Regions from separate parts of the Sinomonas flava genome, predicted to be linked through region 3. Evidence: riboswitches for the same ligand, from Rfam matches in the RefSeq annotation. Region 3 holds a riboswitch; each other region holds the start of a gene.
What was found. A riboswitch is a leader RNA that binds a small molecule or an ion and turns the genes downstream of it on or off. The one in region 3 is predicted to bind S-adenosylmethionine.

Region 1: it holds a riboswitch for S-adenosylmethionine, as region 3 does, so the genes downstream of both, ABD298_RS18020 (hypothetical protein) here and ABD298_RS13070 (MFS transporter) in region 3, are expected to answer to the same signal.
Region 2: it holds a riboswitch for S-adenosylmethionine, as region 3 does, so the genes downstream of both, ABD298_RS04745 (aminotransferase class V-fold PLP-dependent enzyme) here and ABD298_RS13070 (MFS transporter) in region 3, are expected to answer to the same signal.
Region 4: it holds a riboswitch for S-adenosylmethionine, as region 3 does, so the genes downstream of both, ABD298_RS13775 (ABC transporter ATP-binding protein) here and ABD298_RS13070 (MFS transporter) in region 3, are expected to answer to the same signal.

What each region holds. Positions count from the first base shown of each region.
Region 1 covers NZ_BAAAQW010000014.1:111,968-116,332, forward strand. Annotated here, with positions in the region: gene ABD298_RS18005 (ABC transporter permease) at 1-139, opposite strand, end outside; gene ABD298_RS18010 (ABC transporter ATP-binding protein) at 139-936, opposite strand; gene ABD298_RS18015 (ABC transporter substrate-binding protein) at 939-1,949, opposite strand; gene ABD298_RS18020 (hypothetical protein) at 2,048-2,293, opposite strand; SAM riboswitch class IV at 2,329-2,440, opposite strand; gene ABD298_RS18025 (TetR/AcrR family transcriptional regulator) at 2,659-3,237, opposite strand; gene ABD298_RS18030 (NADPH-dependent F420 reductase) at 3,356-4,018, shown strand; gene ABD298_RS18035 (dihydrofolate reductase family protein) at 4,146-4,365, shown strand, end outside.
Region 2 covers NZ_BAAAQW010000003.1:438,135-442,499, reverse strand. Annotated here, with positions in the region: gene ABD298_RS04755 (Nramp family divalent metal transporter) at 1-528, opposite strand, end outside; gene ABD298_RS04750 (class I SAM-dependent methyltransferase) at 652-1,416, opposite strand; gene ABD298_RS04745 (aminotransferase class V-fold PLP-dependent enzyme) at 1,485-2,906, opposite strand; SAM riboswitch class IV at 2,941-3,054, opposite strand; gene hisN (histidinol-phosphatase) at 3,131-3,952, opposite strand; gene rsgA (ribosome small subunit-dependent GTPase A) at 4,017-4,365, opposite strand, start outside.
Region 3 covers NZ_BAAAQW010000006.1:372,881-377,245, forward strand. Annotated here, with positions in the region: gene ABD298_RS13060 (glycosyltransferase family 87 protein) at 1-416, shown strand, start outside; gene ABD298_RS13065 (sensor histidine kinase) at 473-1,492, shown strand; SAM riboswitch class IV at 1,576-1,691, shown strand; gene ABD298_RS13070 (MFS transporter) at 1,728-3,068, shown strand; gene ABD298_RS13075 (LLM class flavin-dependent oxidoreductase) at 3,065-4,365, shown strand, end outside.
Region 4 covers NZ_BAAAQW010000007.1:97,906-102,270, forward strand. Annotated here, with positions in the region: gene ABD298_RS13760 (hypothetical protein) at 1-780, opposite strand, end outside; gene ABD298_RS13765 (oxygenase MpaB family protein) at 879-1,823, opposite strand; gene ABD298_RS13770 (flavin reductase family protein) at 1,916-2,398, opposite strand; SAM riboswitch class IV at 2,440-2,551, opposite strand; SAM riboswitch class I at 2,694-2,790, shown strand; gene ABD298_RS13775 (ABC transporter ATP-binding protein) at 2,796-3,662, shown strand; gene ABD298_RS13780 (aliphatic sulfonate ABC transporter substrate-binding protein) at 3,713-4,365, shown strand, end outside.

The sequences.
Region 1 (4,365 bases), on a different contig from region 3:
CAGACTTCCACAGGCCGGAGCGCACGACGGCGCCGGCTCGCCGGAGCGGGCGGCCCCGGCCTGCGTCCGGCCGGTGCGTGGCGGAGGGGGAATCTGCGACAGCTTCGGCGGGCCGGAAGGGTGCGGTGAGCGTGCTCATCAGGCGGGGATCCTTTCTGTGGTGGCGCGGCGGACCTCGTCGTGCAGGAGGTTCCAGACCTCGTGGCGGTACTCCACGAAGGCGGGGTGCGAGCGGATGTCCGCTTCGTCGTCGTGGTCCGGGAGGCGGATGTCCACCAGGGCCTTGAGGCGGCCCGGGCGGGAGCTGAGGACGGCGACCCGCTGTCCGAGGTAGACCGCCTCCTCGATGCCGTGGGTGATGAACACGATCGTCTTGCCGGTGGCTCGCCAGATCCGGAGCAGCTCGCCCTGGAGCTGCTCGCGCGTCTGGGCGTCGAGCGCGGCGAAGGGCTCGTCCATGAGGAGGATGTCGGGTTCGAACGCGAGGCTGCGGGCAATCGCCACGCGCTGCTTCATGCCGCCCGAGAGCTCGTGGGGGTAGCGGTCCTCGAAGCCGGCGAGCCCGACGAGGCCGAGGTAGTGGGTGGCCCGCTCGGCCCGTTCGCCCCTGCCCAGCCCTGTCCCTTCGAGTCCGATCGAGACGTTCTGGGAGGCAGTGCGCCAGGGGAAGAGGGCGTACTGCTGGAACACGACGGCCCGGTCCCGCCCGGGGCCGGTGATCGGCGTGCCGTCCACGAGGACTTCACCCGAGGCGGGTCTCGTGAGGCCGGCAAGCAGATCCAGGAGGGTGGTCTTGCCGGAGCCGCTCGGTCCGACCAGGGTGAGGAATTCGCCGTCCTGGACGTCGAGGGTGAGGCTGTCGAGGGCCGTCAGGGTCCCTCCGCCGCGGACCTGGAAGTGCTGGCTGACGCCGCGCAGGCTGATCTTAGGGGTCATGGTCATCCCTTCGCGAGATCGTTGAATTCGTTGGTGTAGTACTTGGACGGCGTGATGGGCCCACCCACGATCCCGGCCCTGTTCAGCCAGGCGTCCCAGCGGGTGAAGTCCGTGTCGGTGATGATCCCGGCGCGGGGTACGCCCACGCTCTTCCAGTACTTCAGGTTCTTGGTGCTCTCGCCGCGGTTGCGCTTCTCGATGATCTGGGTGAAGCGCTCGATCACGGTCTCCCGCGGAGTGGTGCGCTCCCACTCGATGGCTTTGGCGACGCCGGTCGTGAACGCGCGCACCGTGTCAGGGTTCTTGGCGATGAAATCGCTGCGGAAGACGTACTGTCCTCCGGCGAAGGCCCCGAACAGGGCGTAGTCGCTGAAGAGCGAACGCAGGCCGCCTCCGGCGACGGCGTTGTCCTGGAGGACTCCCCCCAGCACGCCGACGTCGACCTGCCCGCGGCGGACCGCTTCCTCAGTGTCGTTGGGTGGGAGGACCACCAGCTGAACCTGCCTGATCTCCTCGGGGGTCAGCCCGTTCTTCTCGAGCCAAGTGTCGAGGACGGCCTCGGAATGCGCCCCGAGAGTGTTGACGGCGACCTTCCTGCCGATGAGGTCACGGGCGGTGCGGATCGGGCTGTCGTCCTTGACGTAGAAGCCGTTGAAGGTCTTCTCGTCCTCGCCGTAGTAGTTCACGACCGCCTTCACGGGGGCGCCGGCTTCGGCGAGCTTGACCACGGCGCCGGTGAAGGCGCCGCCGAAGTCCGTCTGGCCGGTCGCGGCGGACTGGATGTCCTGGGGCCCGCTGGTCGTGTTGCCCACCCAGACGAGCTTGACGTCGCCGAGGAAGCCGAGATCCTGTGCGAGTTCGGGGAGGGTGACGTTGTTCGCGGATCCCTGGTACCGCAGCTCGGTGGTCTCCTGACCTGCGCCTGTGGCGGCGGCAGGGCCTGAGCAGGCCGAAACGGCCGCGGCGAGGACGGCTGCCAGCGCGGCTCCGGCAATGGATGCAAGTGTTTTCATCGGGTTTTCCTAGGGTTTCTGGGCGCACGGAGGCAGCCCTCATGGGCGCAGCGGCACTCCGCGCGCGATAAGGAGAAAAGAGAAAGAACCTGGGCGCGCTACTTGGCCCGGTACTCGTGGTTGGTCAGAGGAAGGAAACTCCCCGGACACCACGGGCCCACAGCCTGCCCGGTCAGGATGAGGCGGTGCCCCGCGTCCACCCGCTGCCAGCGGCGACACTCGAGGTGCGGGACGTCGTCGGCCGCCGCGGCGAAGGGGACGACGGCGATGCCAGCGGCCCAGTGCCCCATGGCGCGGGGCACGTCCGCGCCGCCGACGGCCTGCTCCCCGATGGTGACAGTCATGGTGGTCCAATCCCCCGGACGCCCGCGGTTCGCGGGCGCCGTACTTGCCGCGGATGGCCACCGCGGCCGGATCTTCATCTGGGGCACCCCACTACGGGAGAGGGTTGCCGCCCGGCCAGCCAGAGCTTCACGCCGGGACTCTTGATCCTGGGCCCGAATCTACGGAACCCCACCAGTCCCGTCTATCCATCTCCGTAACAACGACCCGTGACGTCGCGGTGGGCAACAGCGCGCCCTAAAAGGTCACATTGCCTCCGGCCCACATGACCCTCGATGACGAAACGACTGAGTATCGAAGGCATACATCCACGACGACGGCTTGGCGGTGTTCCGGTCAGCTCAGGGACCTGCACGCCGGATACGCGTCAGCGCTGCGGGCAGGCCTCGTCGATGAGCCGCCGGGCCAGACCGAGCGCGCGGTTGCCGTACGTGCGCCCATCGAGGACCGCCGCGGTGGCGTAGGCGCCGTTCAGCACGATCAGCAATTCCTCGGCCAGGAGGCCGGGATCTTCGGCGCCTGCCTGCTCGGCAAGCGTGCGGAGCCAGTCACGCACCCTCTGCTTGTGGTCGACGGCGACACGGTGCGCAGGGTGGTCGCCCTCGGGGAACTCGGTATTCGTGTTCAGCATGGGGCAGCCCCGGTACCCCGCCCCAGCGGTGTCCTCCGCGAGGACCTCGAACACTGCGCTGAGCTTCTGCCGGGGGTCCACATACTCGGCCGCGGCCTGCTCCATGCGCTCGAACCACGCGTCGGCACCGCCTCGGACATAGGCGGTGGCCAGAGCGTCCTTGGTGGGGAACTGCCGGTAGACCGTGGCGTTCCCAACGCCGCACTCCTTCACGACAGCGTCCATGCCCACCGCGCGGATCCCCTGCTGGTAGTAGAGGCGCGTGGCCACCTCCAGGATGTTGCGCCTGTTCTCTTCAGCCGTCCGCCGCGTCACCGCGATCTTCCTCCTCGTGCCGTCCGTGCCCTTCCAGCTTGACAGACGGACCGATCCGTCACAAATAATAGACGGAACGATCCGTCACATCGAACGGATGGCGACTCGAAGGAGCACCATGAAGATCGCAGTACTCGGCACCGGCATGGTCGGGCGCGCCCTCGCGGCCCGCCTCGCCGAGCTCGGCCACGCCGTCACCATTGGCACCCGCAACCCGGACGAGACCCTCGCCCGTACCGGCGACGACGCGTTCGCCGCCTGGGCTGCGGCGAACCCGGCCGTGGGGCTCGCCGCGTTCACCGACGCCGCCTCGGCCGCCGAGCTCGCCATCAACGCCACCAGCGGCGGAGCAGCCCTCGAGGTCCTCGCACTGGCAGGCCAGGAGAACCTCACGGGCAAGGTCCTCGTCGACATCGCGAACCCGCTGGACCTCAGCGCCGGCATGCCGCCGACACTGTTCGTGAAGGACACCGACTCGCTCGGCGAGCAGATCCAGCGCGCACACCCCGACGCGCTCGTGGTGAAGACCCTCAACACGCTCAACGCGTCCCTCATGGCGGACCCCGCCAAGCTGGGCGAGGCCAGCACTGTGTTCGTCTCCGGGAACGACGCCGCGGCGAAGGCCACCGTGTCCGGGCTCCTGGCGGAGATGGGCCACCAGGACATCATCGACCTCGGCGACATCACGACGGCCCGCGGCACCGAGATGCTCCTTCCCGTGTGGCTGCGCCTGTGGGGCGCTCTTGGGACGCCGGAGTTCAACTTCAAGATCGTCCGCTGACTGGGCGCCTCCTCGCCCAGCGGGAGCCCGAGCGGCACAATGGCACTGGATGACAAGGCCCCGGGGCTGCGGTGGGGCCGCGTCGCCGCGCTGCCTCGTCACTCCCCCACCCCCGAAGGAGCCACACATGGCCGTTCGCCTCGACCTCAACATCTCCCTCGACGGCTACGCGTCGACCGCCGACCAGACGCCGGAGAACCCGATGGGCGAGGACTGGGCGCGCCTCGTCGCCGCATACACCGGCACCAGGACGTTCCGCGAGCGGGTCCTCGGCGACCGCTCCGGGGAGGGCACCACCGGTGTCGACGACCGCTACGGGGCGGCCTACTTCGAGGGCATCGGCGCCG
Region 2 (4,365 bases), on a different contig from region 3:
CAGACCCGTCAGGAAGCCGATGGTGATGACGGCGAGGAGACCGACGATGGCGAGCTCGAAGCGCTGCTGCGTCCGGAAGTCCTGGATCGCGAGGATCGCCATGGACACGGCGCCGATGATGACGGCCCCCAGCGGAAGCGGCACCTGGAAGAGGAGGTGCAGGGCAAGCGCGCCGCCCACGACCTCGGCCAGGTCCGTGGCGAGCGCCACGACTTCCGCCTGCGCCCAGTACAGCCTGCGGGCTGTACGGCCCAGTCGCTGGCCCAGGATCTCCGGCATGGTGCGCCCGGTGACGACTCCGAGCTTGGCGGACTGGTACTGGATGAGCATGGCCATGGCGTTCGCGATGACGAGGACCCACACGAGCAGATAGCTGTAGCGCGCCCCTGCAGTCAGGTTCGCCGCGACGTTCCCAGGGTCGACGTAGGCGACGGAGGCGACAAACGCCGGCCCCAGAGTTCCCAGGAGCATGATCCACCGGGAGCGCGACCCCGGGGTCCGCTCGGTCGCCTTCAAGGTCCTGCTCACCCTTCAGCCTCTCTGCTGCGCGCTCCCGGGGCTGTTCGCCGCACCGGAGACCCGTTTTTCGGTCTGCCTAAACTGTAGGCGCCGCCGGGGGAGGACGGCAAGGTGGCCGCGACCGGCCCGTTCCTAGGAGACGGAAGGGACGGCCCGCCAGACTTGCGTCAGGTAGGGGAGTGCGAGGGCTTCGCCGGGAGCGTGCCCGAGGTGCTCGTGGAGGTACCACGCGAGGTTCGACTCGACTTTGGCGCGGTGCCGCGCGTCGGCACGGAGGTAGTAGCTGCGCGACTTCGTGAGGTCCACGATGCCCTCCGGCGTGATGGGGTCCTCCCACCGGATGACAGCAGACTCCCAGCCGGTGAGCTCGGGGCCCGACGGCGGGTGGTAGCCGGGCTTGTGGACGTCGCCGGCGTGCATGATGCGGGAGAGCCGGTGGACCCACGGCACCGTTGTGTCGAGCTGGTTCCAGATGAGGCCGACCCGTCCCCCGGGGCGCAGGAGCCGCACGGCCTCCCGCGTGGCAGCCTCGGGGTCGAACCAGTGCCAGGCCTGGGCGGCGACGACGAGGTCCGCACAGCCGTCGGGAAGACCCGTCGACTCGGCAGGCGCGACGATGCAGTGCACGCCCGCGTATCGGCGGCCCAGTTCGGCGAGCATGTCCGCGGACGGGTCCACCGCGGTGACCCCGAGCCCATGCCGGGCTAGGAGGCCCGTGAACTTGCCCGTGCCGGCCCCGAGGTCGACGGCGGTCTCCGCGCCGTCGGGGACGAGCCACGCGACCGTCTCCGCCGGGTACCCGGGCCGGACCCTCTCGTAGTGCGCCCCGCCGGCCTCGAACGCGCTGGCGAGCTCGCGCCGTCGTGCGTCGTCCAGCTTCGGCCCGCCGCGTGCCATTCCCTGCCTCCCTCGTGGACTGCCGAGCCCACTCTATTCCGGCGTGCGAAGCGGCGCCGCCGTGGAAGTCAGGAGTCCGTGAGACAGGGGGCTGCGCCCGCGGTGCCTGGAGTGTTGGGGGCCCATGCGGGGAAGGGCCGCGAGTCGTGGGCGGGCACCCACCGGCCGGCGTCGACCGCGTAGTCGATCCCGAGCCCGTCCTCGACGAGCCCTCGCACTCCCGCCACAAGGCGCTCGACGTCCTCCAGCCGGGACCCGACCCCGAAGCTCGCGCGCAGCGAGCCCGACGGCAGGCCGAGGCGCTTCAGGAGCGGGTGCGCGCAGAACCGGCCGTCGCGCAGCCCCACGCCGTGCTCTGCCGAGAGGCAGGCGGCCACCAGCCCGGCGTCGTGCCCGGCCACCGAGAAGTTCACGACGCCGATCGCCTCCTTGGAGTCGTCGAACAGCCGGTGGACGGTGACGCCGTCGATCTCCGCGAGCCCCTCCAGGAGCGCGGCACGCAGCTGCTGTTCGTGCCGCTGCCACGCGGCCTCGTCGAGGGAGCCGAGGACCTCGGCCGCCCGGGCGAGGGTGGCCGCCCCGAGGACGTTGGGGGAGCCGGCCTCGTGCCGGGCCGGACCGTCCGCCCAGGTGACCGCGTCGAGGCGCACCTCCCGCACGGCGCCGCCTCCGGCAAGGTGGGGAGTGCCGGCGTCGAGCCAGTCGGCGCGGCCCACGAGGACGCCGCTGCCGAACGGCGCGTAGAGCTTGTGGCCGGAGAACGCGAGGTAGTCGATCTCCCCGGATGTTCCTGCGGCAGCCATGTCGATCCGGCGGTGCGGAGCCAGCTGGGCCGCGTCGACGACGATCCGGGCACCGTGCTCGTGCGCGATCGCGGCTAGTTCGGCGATGGGGAGGACCTCGCCCGTGACATTGGAGGCGCCCGTGACGGCGAGGAGGCCCACGCCGCCGTCGGACAGCGAGATCCGGACCCGCTCGAGCGTCTCGGCCAGGCTGGGCGCCGCGACGACGCTGCGGTGCGGGCGCGCCTGCCAGGGCAGGAGGTTTGCATGGTGCTCGATGTCCAGGTACAGGACCTCGCTCCCGGCCGGGACGCATCCTGCCAGAAGGTTGAGGGAGTCCGTCGTGTTGCGCGTGAACACCACCGCGTCGTCGGGCCGGGCCCGGACGAACCTGCGGACGGTCCCGCGGGCGTTCTCATACAGGCTCGTGCTGATCTGCGAGGCATACCCCGCACCCCGGTGGACGCTCGCGTAGAACGGCAGTACGTCGGTGAGATGGTCGGCAACGGCAGCGAGCGACGGGGCGGAGGCCGCATAGTCGAGATTGGCGTACCGGACCTCGTCCCCGCCCACCAACGGCGCCCGCAGGTCGGCGCCCACGACGGCGAGCAGCGGCTCGAGCGCGTCGGCGTACCGGTGGGGCGGGGCGGCGCTGGTGCCGACGGCTGTGTCGACGGCGGGCAGCAGGGAGGGCGGGACAGGGCTCATCGGCATTCCTCGTGACCGTGAGGGACCCGTGGCGGGTCCGCGCTTGCCGGGTCCGCTCCGGACCGGCCTGGTCGTCACCCGGGGCACCCCGCCGCGGTGGGAGGGTTGCCGGCCAGCAAACCGGGGTTTAGCGCTGGCACTCGTGACCTGTCCACGAGACTAGGCCACGGGGTGCGGAGGGTGCATCCGTGGCCGTCGAGCGTGTCGCATTGTGACAGCGCGTGTCAGGGCGCCTCCGAGACCGGCTCGCGCTCGGCGTGGAGACGACCGAGGACCTCCGAGTGGAGGATCCCGTTGGTCGCGAGGGCGTTCCCGCCCCACGGGCCGTCCTCCCCGTCCAGGGACGTGAAGCGCCCGCCCGCCTCCTTCACGATCGGGACCAGGGCCGCCATGTCGTACAGGGCGAGCTCGGGCTCGGTGGCGATGTCGACAGCTCCCTCCGCGACGAGGCAGTACGACCAGAAGTCCCCGTACGCTCGCGTCCTCCACACGTCCTCGGTGAGGCCGATGAAGCCGTCGAGGCTCCCGCGCTCCTTCCATCCCGAGAGCGAGGAGTACGAGAGCGAGGCGTCCTCGAGCCGCGCCACATTGGAGACCTTCAGCCGCGTCGCCGAGGCGAGCGAGCGGCCGGTATAGGCGCCGGCTCCCTTCACCGCCCACCACCGGCGGCCGAGGGCTGGCGCGCTCACCACGCCCATGACGATCTCGTCGCCGTCCGCCAGGGCGATGAGGGTGGCCCACACGGGCACGCCGCGGACAAAGTTCTTCGTGCCGTCGATCGGGTCGATGATCCACCGCCGCGCCCCGTGCCCCGTCGTGCCGAACTCCTCGCCGACCACGGCGTCCCGAGGCCTGGAGCGGGCAAGCTGGCCGCGGATGGCCTCCTCCGCCGCCCGGTCCGCGTCCGTCACCGGCGTGAGGTCGGGCTTCGTCTCGACCTTGAGGTCGAGGGCCTTGAACCGCTCCATGGTCTGGGCATCGACCGAGTCCGCCAGCACGTGGGCCAGCCGGAGGTCGTCGTTGTACGTCTCGGGCGCTTGCGTCATGGACCCCACGCTATCGCTTCGCGCCCTGCCGGAGCGGGAGGCTCCGCCTGGAAGAGGGGGCCCGCTACGCGCCGAGCTCCTTGGCGTCCTGCGCCTCCTCGCGCGAGCCGCTGCCGAGCAGACGGCGCAGCGACGCGAGGCGGGCCGGACCGGCGTCGCCCGCATTGCCCTCGGCGACCCACGCGTCGAGCCCGCAGCCGACAGCCGCGGCGTCGTGGCGGCAGCCCCGCTCGCACGCCGCGGTGCCGGGCTCGAGGTCGGCGAAGGCGCGCAGGATCCGGTCCGGGTCCACGTGCGCGAGGCCGAACGACCGAATCCCCGGGGTGTCGATGATCCAGCTCCCCGGCGGGGCCTCGGAGAGGCGGAGGGCAAGCGCCGACGACGAGGTGTGCCGCCCGCGCCCGGTCACGGCG
Region 3 (4,365 bases):
TGGCGGCGTTCATCCTGACGAACAAGGTGTACTCCCCGCAGTTCGTCGTGTGGCTCATCCCGCTGCTGGCGCTGGCGCGGCCCCGGTGGCGCGACTTCCTCATCTGGATGGCCGTCGAGGCCGTCCACTGGGCGGCCGTCTGGATGTACCTCGGGCAGTGGACCAGCGGGGGACCGCCCCAGAACAACATCGACTCGCCCTACTATGTCGGCGCGATCCTCGCGCACATGGGCGCGCTCGTGTACCTGTGCGTCAAGGTCGTCATGGACATCTACGACCCCGCGGGCGACCCGATCCGCCGCAGCCGGCAGGACGACCCGCAGGGCGGCGCGTTCGACGGCGCGCCAGACGTCGTCACCCTCGACAGCCTGCGCAGCTGGTGGGAACAGCGCCGGAAGGCCCCCGCCCGTCTCTGAGGAAGCTCCGGGCGATGTCCCCAGCGCGCGCGGGGGCCGCGGGTAGGCTCGGGGCCATGTTCAGCCGCTCAAGCCCCCCAGCAACGGCAGCCCAGACTCCCCAGCCTTCCCCAGATCCTCCCGCGACGCCGGCCGAGCGGGTCCTCCGGTGGCTTCCCACGGCACTGCACGTGGCCTTCGCGCTCCTGCTCCTGATCGGGACCGTCCGCGCCCTTGCCCCGGCTCCGGACGCAGCCGGGGCCGCACCAGGCATTGTGCTTCCCCTCGTCGGACTCCTCGCGGCGGCGTACGCGGCCGGGATCGTGCTCCAGAAACGGCCCGCGAAGGGCCTTCCCTTCGATCCGGCGCAGTACCGGCTGCACTGGCTCGCGGGGATGTGCGCGCTGTGGGCCGTGCTCGTGGCCGTCAGCACGGAGTTCGCCTGGGTCGCCATCCCATTGTTCTTCATCCAGCTTCAGCTCCCGCTCCCTCCGCAGCCGGCTATCGAGCGGCTGCCGGCCCCACAGCCCGCCTCAGGCGCGGAGCCCGCGCCCAACGCGCCCAGCGAGGCGCAGCCTGCGGTCGTCCAGCCTACAGAACCCGAACCCAAGCCGCCGCGGGAGGCCCCGATCCGGCAGCCGGCCGCGCAGCGCCAGGACCCCCGCCTTGCAGAGTCCCTCCGGACGCTGTGCGAGCGGACCACCGCCGCATCGTCAGCACGGGGAACGGGCCTCACCTGCCGCTTCGACCTCGAAGGGACCTCCCGCCCCCTGCCCGACAACGCAGAGGACGCGTTCCTCAAGGCCGCTCAGGCGAGCCTCGCGAACGTCTGGCAGCACGCGCAGGCGAGCACCGCCGTCGTGCGCCTGGCCTACCTCGAGGACGAGGTGACGCTCGAGGTCCGCGACGACGGCGCAGGCTTCGACCCGACGGATGCGGCCGCTGGCGCTGCGACTCGCGACAACGGGCTGCGCGCGCTGAGGGAGCGCGTCGAGGAGGCCGGCGCGACCATGGCGGTCGCCTCGGCACCGGGCGAGGGCACGCGTGTCACCGTGAGCATCAGTACGCCCGGCACGCCCAGCGCGGACACTCCCTGACCGGCACCGCGGCCCCGCAGTTTGCGCTTTGTGACGAGGCGCTTTGCGGGACCGCGGCCGGTCTCGGAACAATCCTGAAGAAGAATCAAGAGATCCGGTGGCAAGCCCTGGCTGGCCGGACGGCAACCCTCCTGCTGTAGCGGGGTGCTCCAGGTGAGGATTCGACGGCGTCGGCAGACCGGCGTCGTAAGTATGGCGCCCCGCGGAGCTGGACGCCGTGACACGAAGGACCTCCATGGCCACACAGCTGACCGCGCCCACCCGCGCAGGGCTCGGGGCGACCCTCCGCGCCAAGCGGCGCATCCTCGCCTCGGCGTTCGTCGGGACAACCATCGAGTGGTACGACTTCTACCTGTACGGCACGGCCTCCGCGCTCGTCTTCAACAAGCAGTTCTTCCCCGACGCCTCGCCGCTCGTCGGCATCCTCGCCTCGTTCGCGACGTACGCCGTGGGCTTCGTGGCGCGGCCCCTCGGCGGGGTGATCGCGGGTCACCTCGGCGACCGGATCGGCCGGAAGGCGCTGCTCGTGTGGTCGCTCCTGACCATGGGCGTGGCCTCGACCCTCATCGGCGTCCTGCCGAACTATGCCGCGATCGGCATCCTCGCCGTGGCCGGGCTCGTGCTGCTGCGGCTCATCCAGGGCCTCTCCGCCGGCGCGGAGTGGGGCGGCTCCGCGCTGCTCTCCGTGGAGCACGCCCCGGCGGGACAGCGCGGCTTCTTCGGCTCGTTCACGCAGGTCGGCTCCGCGGCCGGAATGCTGCTGGCCACCGGTGCCTACGCGCTCGCCCAAGCCTTCCTCACCACCGACCAGTTCCAGGCCTTCGGCTGGCGCATCCCCTTCCTCTTCTCGGGCGCCCTCGTGCTGGTGGGGCTGTGGATCCGTCTCGGGGTGACCGACGCCGAGGAGTTCACCGCCGTGCAGGAACAGGACCGCGTGGTCGCGCGGCCGGTGGTCCGGGTGCTCCGCGAGCACCCGCGCGGGATCCTCGTCACGGTCGGCCTGCGCCTGGTACAGCCGGCCATCTACACCCTCATGACCGTCTACATCCTCGGCTACCTCAAGGACCGCCGCGAGGACACGGCGTCGGGGCTCACCGCCATCCTCATCGTCTCGGCGATCGGCCTCTTCTCGGGCCCGTTCTGGGGCTGGCTCTCGGACCGGATCGGCCGCAAGCGGATCGCCGTGGGCGCCGCAATCGGCGTCGCGGTGCTCATCTGGCCGTTCTTCTGGTTCCTAGACCATGGGAACCTCGCGTTCCTGCCCCTCGTCCTTCTCGTGGGGATGAACATCCTGCACGACGCCATCTACGGCCCTCAGGCCGCGTGGTTCGCCGAGCAGTTCCCCACCGAGCTGCGCTACTCGGGCGTTTCCTTCGGGTACCAGGTCGGCACCGTCCTCTCCGCTGCGATCACCCCGCTCGTCGCTGCCTCGCTCCTGCAGGCCGGCGGCGGCCAGCCGTGGCTCGTGTGCGGCTGGTTCGTGTTCCTCGCGATTCTCACCACCGCCGCTGCGCTTGCTGCGAAGGACCCGGCCCGGGGACGCGCTGCCCAGACCGCACTCACGGAGGCCTCATGACCAAGCCGCTGCTCCTCAACGCGTTCGAGATGCTCGTGCCCGTGCACCAGTCGCCCGGGCTATGGCGTCACCCCGACTCGGGGGCCCACCGATTCGCGGAGCTCGGGTACTGGACCGACCTCGCGAAGGCACTCGAGGACGGCGGGTTCCACGGAATCTTCTTTGCCGACATCCTCGGCCAGTACGACGTCCACGGGGGCTCCGCCGACGCCGCCGTGCGGGGCGGCGTGCAGTATCCGACGCTGGATCCGCTGCTCATCGTCTCGGCCCTCGCGGCCGCCACGGAGCGGCTCGGCTTCGGGGTCACGGCCTCGGTCACCTACGAGCACCCGTACCTGCTCGCCCGCAAGTTCGGCACGCTCGACCACCTCACGGGTGGGCGCGTCGGGTGGAACATCGTGACCTCGTACCAGGAGTCGGCCGCAAGGAACCTCGGCCTCGACACCCAGATCCCGCACGACGAGCGCTACGACCGCGCCGAGGAGTTCATGGACGTGGTCTACAAGCTCTGGGAGGGCTCCGTGGACGACGGGGCGGTGGTCGCGGACGCCGCGGCCAACGTGTTCGTGGACCCCGCCGGGGTGCGGGGGATCGGGCACGACGGCGACGTGTACCGGGTGCCCGGGCCGGCCCTCGTCGGGCCGTCCCCGCAGCGGACGCCGCTCCTGTTCCAGGCCGGGGCCTCGGCCCGCGGGCGCGCCTTCGCGGGGCGGCACGCCGAGGCCGTGTTCTTCGCCGCCTCCACGCCGGCCCAGGCGCGCAAGTACACGGACGGGCTCCGCGCCGAGCTGGCCGCCGCCGGGCGGGCCCCGGAGTCGGTCAAGGCCTTCAACATCGCCACGGTGATCGTGGCCGAGACCGACGAGGCTGCCGCGGCGAAGCTCGCCGACTACGAGGCGCACGTGGACACCGATGCGGCGCTGGCACTGTTCGCCGGCTGGACCGGCCTGGACCTCTCCGGCCTCGACCAGGACGCGCCCCTGACGTACATCAGGAGCGAGGCCAACCAGTCCGCCCTCGCGCAGTTCACGCTGCTCGACCCCGAGCGCACCTGGACCTTGCGCGAGGTGGCGAAGTTCGTCTCGATCGGCGGCCGCGGGCCGGTGATCGTCGGTTCCCCGGCGACCGTGGCGGATGAGCTCGAGCGCTTCGCCGAGGACGGCGGCATCGACGGGTTCAATCTGACCTCCGCGGTGCGGCCCGCGGACCTGCTCGCGTTCGCCCGCCTCGTCTCGCCCGAGCTGCGCCGGCGTGGCCTCCTCGCCGAATCGGCTCCCGGGGCGACGTTCCGCGAGGC
Region 4 (4,365 bases), on a different contig from region 3:
CCCGTGGTGCTCGCCCTCGTACTCGACGCCGACGCCGTACTCGGGGTAGCCGATATCCGGCTTCGGGCCGTGCTGCCCACGCTTTCCCACGATCCGGGCGTTGAGCACCGGCTCCGGAAGGCCCGCGCGCAGCAGGGCGAGCCGCAGCGCCGTCTCCTGCGGCGAATCCGAGCCGACCCGGATCAGCGCGAGGGCCAGCCGCGCCTTGCGGATCCCCCGTTTGCCCCGATGCCGGGCGACGATGTCCCGCAGGTCTCCCACCGTGCAGTGCGGCTCCTCGCGGCCCTCCAGCTCGGGATACGGGATCCGGACGCAGGCGTCACCCACGGCGACCAACTCATCCAGCGTGATCCGTTCAGCCAGGTCGAGCCAGGTCCGGGCAGGGCTCGTGACCGGGATGCCTCCGACGAGCATGGTCTCGCCGGGCAGGAGCTTCGCCCGGTGCACGACGACGTGCGGCCGCTTCAGGTGCGCTGCCCCCTCGGGCCGGATCACGTGGAAGACCTCGTCCTCACCCAGCCCCCGCTTCCGGGTTGGGAGGCCATGGAGCTCTGCGGCCGTCGCGTGGGAGGCCGCGCACTGCTCGTTGACCTCGACGAACGGGCGGACCCGCGCGCCCAAGGTGAGCGCCGCCGTCGTGCCCTGTCCCCTGATCCCGCGGCCCAGGGGCCGGAGGCTCCGGTGGCGCAGCCTGCCCTTGCTGACCCCGGCGTGGGCGGCCTCGGCCACCGTGAAGGGCCGTCCGGAGAGCTGCTGGGGGAGACGCCGCGGGGTCTTCATGCCCTCATGAGAGCAGAATCGGGACAAGGCGGCAGAAGTTATCCACACCCCCTCATCGACTGCTCCGCAAGTGTCGTTTTGAGGCCCCAGAACGACACTTACGGAGCAGTCGATGGACCGGGGAGGACGCCGAGGCGGGCCAGACGACGGCGCGCGGCCGCCTCACTCGGCGACATCGGGTCGAGGGCCCGACCCACGACGGCGAGGGTCGCCTTCGCGGCGCCCGTCACCGGGAGCGGCACCGGCCCGAGGCGGGGGCGCACGAGCCCCAGCAGGTCCAGGTGCCGCTGCGGCATCCCCGCGACCACCGCGTTGAACAGCACGGCGTAGCCCGGGCGCAGCAGCGGGTCGAGCGGCGGCCGGCGCAGGAACGAGACCACGTCGGCCAGGCGCGGTCCGCCGGCAAGCTGCCCGGCGGTGTCGTACGCCTCCATCCGTTCGACGAGGGCGGACGCGGTGCGCGGTGGGTCGGCCACCCCCATGAGCTCCCCGGCCACGGCCCACTCCCCCACGTAGCGGTCCGCGCCCCCGGGAACCGGCCCGGCAAGCGATTCGTACGCCCGCAGGAACGCGTCCGTGAAGGCGAGGTGGACCCACTCGGCCAGTGTGGAGTCATTGGCGGAGTAGTGCTCGTGCGTGCCGTGGCCCGTGACGAACTCCCCCTCCACGGGCACGTGCCGCTTACGCACCCACGCGCACGCACGGCGGGCGGCCGCGGTGTCCCCGTAGGTGACGGTGAAGATCCAGCGGATCGTGCCGGCGAGCCGCGCGAGGGGGTCGGCGCGGTAGTTCGAGTGCTCCACGACACCGGCGAGCACGCCCGGGTGCAGGGCCTGCGTGAGCAGGGCGCGGATGCCGGCGGCGATGGGCGTCATGCCCCCGTGGACGGCCCAGACCGCGGAGTCAGGCGCGAAGTACCCGGCGTCGTCGCCCTCTTCGAGGGCTTCCTCCCAGGCCAGGTTCCCCTCGGACTGGCCGGAGAAGGTCGTCAGGAGGCGGCGCCGCAGCGGGCCGATGAGCGTGTCGTTGAGACCGGTGGTCACTCATCCAGCGTACCGGCGGGTTGGCTGGCCGGGGCCCCCTCCGGTCAAGGGGAGCCGGGGCCCCGGCTGCCTGGCGCTGATGCGCCGTCGGTCTACTTTGCCCAGTACACGTGGTTGGTCAGGGGGACGAACTCCTCCGGATCCGAGACGCTGACCACCTCGCCGATCAGGATGACGTGGTCCCCCGCGTCCACCCGCTGCCAGAGGCGACACTCGAGGTGCGGGACGTCGTCGGCCACAATCGGCGAACCCAGCGTCCCGGGCTCCCAGGCCAGTCCCGCGAACTTGTCCGTCCCCTTCGCCGCGAACCGTGCCACGAGGTCCCGATGGGACTCGGACAGGATGTGCACGGCGTAGTTGTCGGTGCGGTTCCAGATCTCGAATGAGCTCGACTTCTTGTCCACCGCCCACGAGACGAGCGGCGGGTCGAGGCTGATCGACGTGAACGAGTTGCTCACGAGGCCTGCGATCGCGCCGCCGTCCGAGGTGGTGATGACGGCGATGCCCGTGGCCCAGTGCCCCATGGCGCGGCGCAGGTCCGCGCCCGTCACGAGGTCGAGGGGTGTCGCTGTCATGGGCTCCTCCAGCTAGTCGGCCGGACGCCCACGGTTCGCAGGCGCCGTACTTGCCGCGGATGGCCACCGCGGCCGGATCTTCATCTGGGGCACCCCACTACGGGAGAGGGTTGCCGCCCGGCCAGCCAGAGCTTCGCGCCGGGACTCTTGATCCTGTCCCTCACAGTACGGAAGGAATCCACCGGTCGTCCAACGTATCCGCGAGCGGTGGAAACACGCGGACACATTGTCATTTGTTACGCACGCCCCGACCTCTGGTTTTGCACGGCGGGCGTTCTTTACGTGAAATGTGAAGTGACCATCCCGAGCGGCCGAGAGATCTGGCTCCGTGACGCCGCAGCAACCATGGCCCCCGCAGGGGCCACAGGTGCTACCGCCAGAACCGATGGAGATGCACATGCCTTCTGCCCTGGCCCAGCCGACTTCCGAGGCCACCCACCGCGGTTCCGCCCTCGCCGCGCCCCGCGCCGCCTCGCTGGAGTTCCGCGGCGTCGCCCAGTCCTTCGCCGCCCGCCGAGGCCGGCACCCCGGGACGGGCGCGCACGACGGCGTGACCCACGTCCTGCGCGACGTCGACCTCGCGCTGGCCCCGGGTGAGATCGTGGCCCTGCTGGGCCCGAGCGGCTCGGGAAAGTCCACGCTGCTACGCATCGCCGCCGGACTCGACGCCCCCGCGACCGGGGAACTTCTCGTGGGCGGGGCGCCGAGCAGCGGCATCTCGCCCCTGTGCGCCGTTGGCTTCCAGGAGCCCCGGCTCCTGCCCTGGCTGAGCGTGCACGACAACGTCGCCCTGGGCCTGCCTAAGGGGACCGACAAGCGCGAGGGGCGCGCCGCCGTCGACCGCCTCCTGGCCCTCGTGGGCCTGACCCACTGCGCGGCGTACCGCCCGGGCGAGATCTCCGGCGGCATGGCCCAGCGGGCCTCGCTGGCCCGTGCCCTGGCCCGGCGCCCCGGGGTGCTGCTCCTGGACGAGCCGTTCGGCGCCCTCGATGCGCTCACCCGGCTGAAGATGCAGGACCTCCTCCTGCGCGTCCACGAGGCCGAGCCCACGACGGTGCTGCTCGTGACCCACGACGTCGACGAGGCGCTCCAGCTCGCCGACCGCGTCGTGGTGCTCGGCTCCGAGGACGGCGTGCCCGGCGCCACGATCCAGCACGTCCTGGACGTCCCGGGCGAGCGCCCACGCGACCGCGCCGACGCCGAGCTCGCCCGCCTCCGCGGCACCCTCCTGTCCACGCTCGGCGTGGACACGCACCACCACTGACTTTCCCCTGCAACTCCACCCGCACCCGCACCCGCAAGAAGAGGTTTCCCATGCCTGCCCTGCACTCGTCCCGTCGCTCCTTCCTTGCCCTCGGCCTCGGCGCCGCCGCCCTCGGTCTGAGCGCATGCGCCGGCGAGGGCTCCGGCGGCTCGGCGCCCGCTGCGAAGGCGGCCGGGACCCTGAACATCGACTGGGCCACGTACAACCCGCTGTCGGTCGTCATCAAGGAGAAGGGCTGGCTCGAGGAGGCCCTCAAGCCCTCGGGCGTCGGCGTCAACTGGGTCCAGTCCGCTGGCTCGAACAAGGCCAACGAAGCCCTCCGCGCCGGTGCCGTCGACGTGGGCTCCACCGCCGGCTCGGCCGCCCTCCTGGCCCGCGCGAACGGCTCGCCCATCAAGGCGATCAGCCTCTACTCCCAGCCGGAGTGGGCAGCGCTCGTGGTCGGCAAGGACTCGAAGATCTCCTCGGTGGCGGACCTCAAGGGCAGGCAGATCGCCGCGACGAAGGGCACCGACCCGTACTTCTTCCTGCTGCAGGCCCTCGAGGCCAACGGGCTCAAGCAGTCCGACGTGACGGTCCAGAACCTCCAGCACGCTGACGGCCGCACGGCGCTGGAGAACGGCTCGGTCGAGGCCTGGAGCGGCCTCGACCCGATCATGGCCGCCGCCGAGCAGAACGGCGCGAAGCTGCTCTACCGCAACAT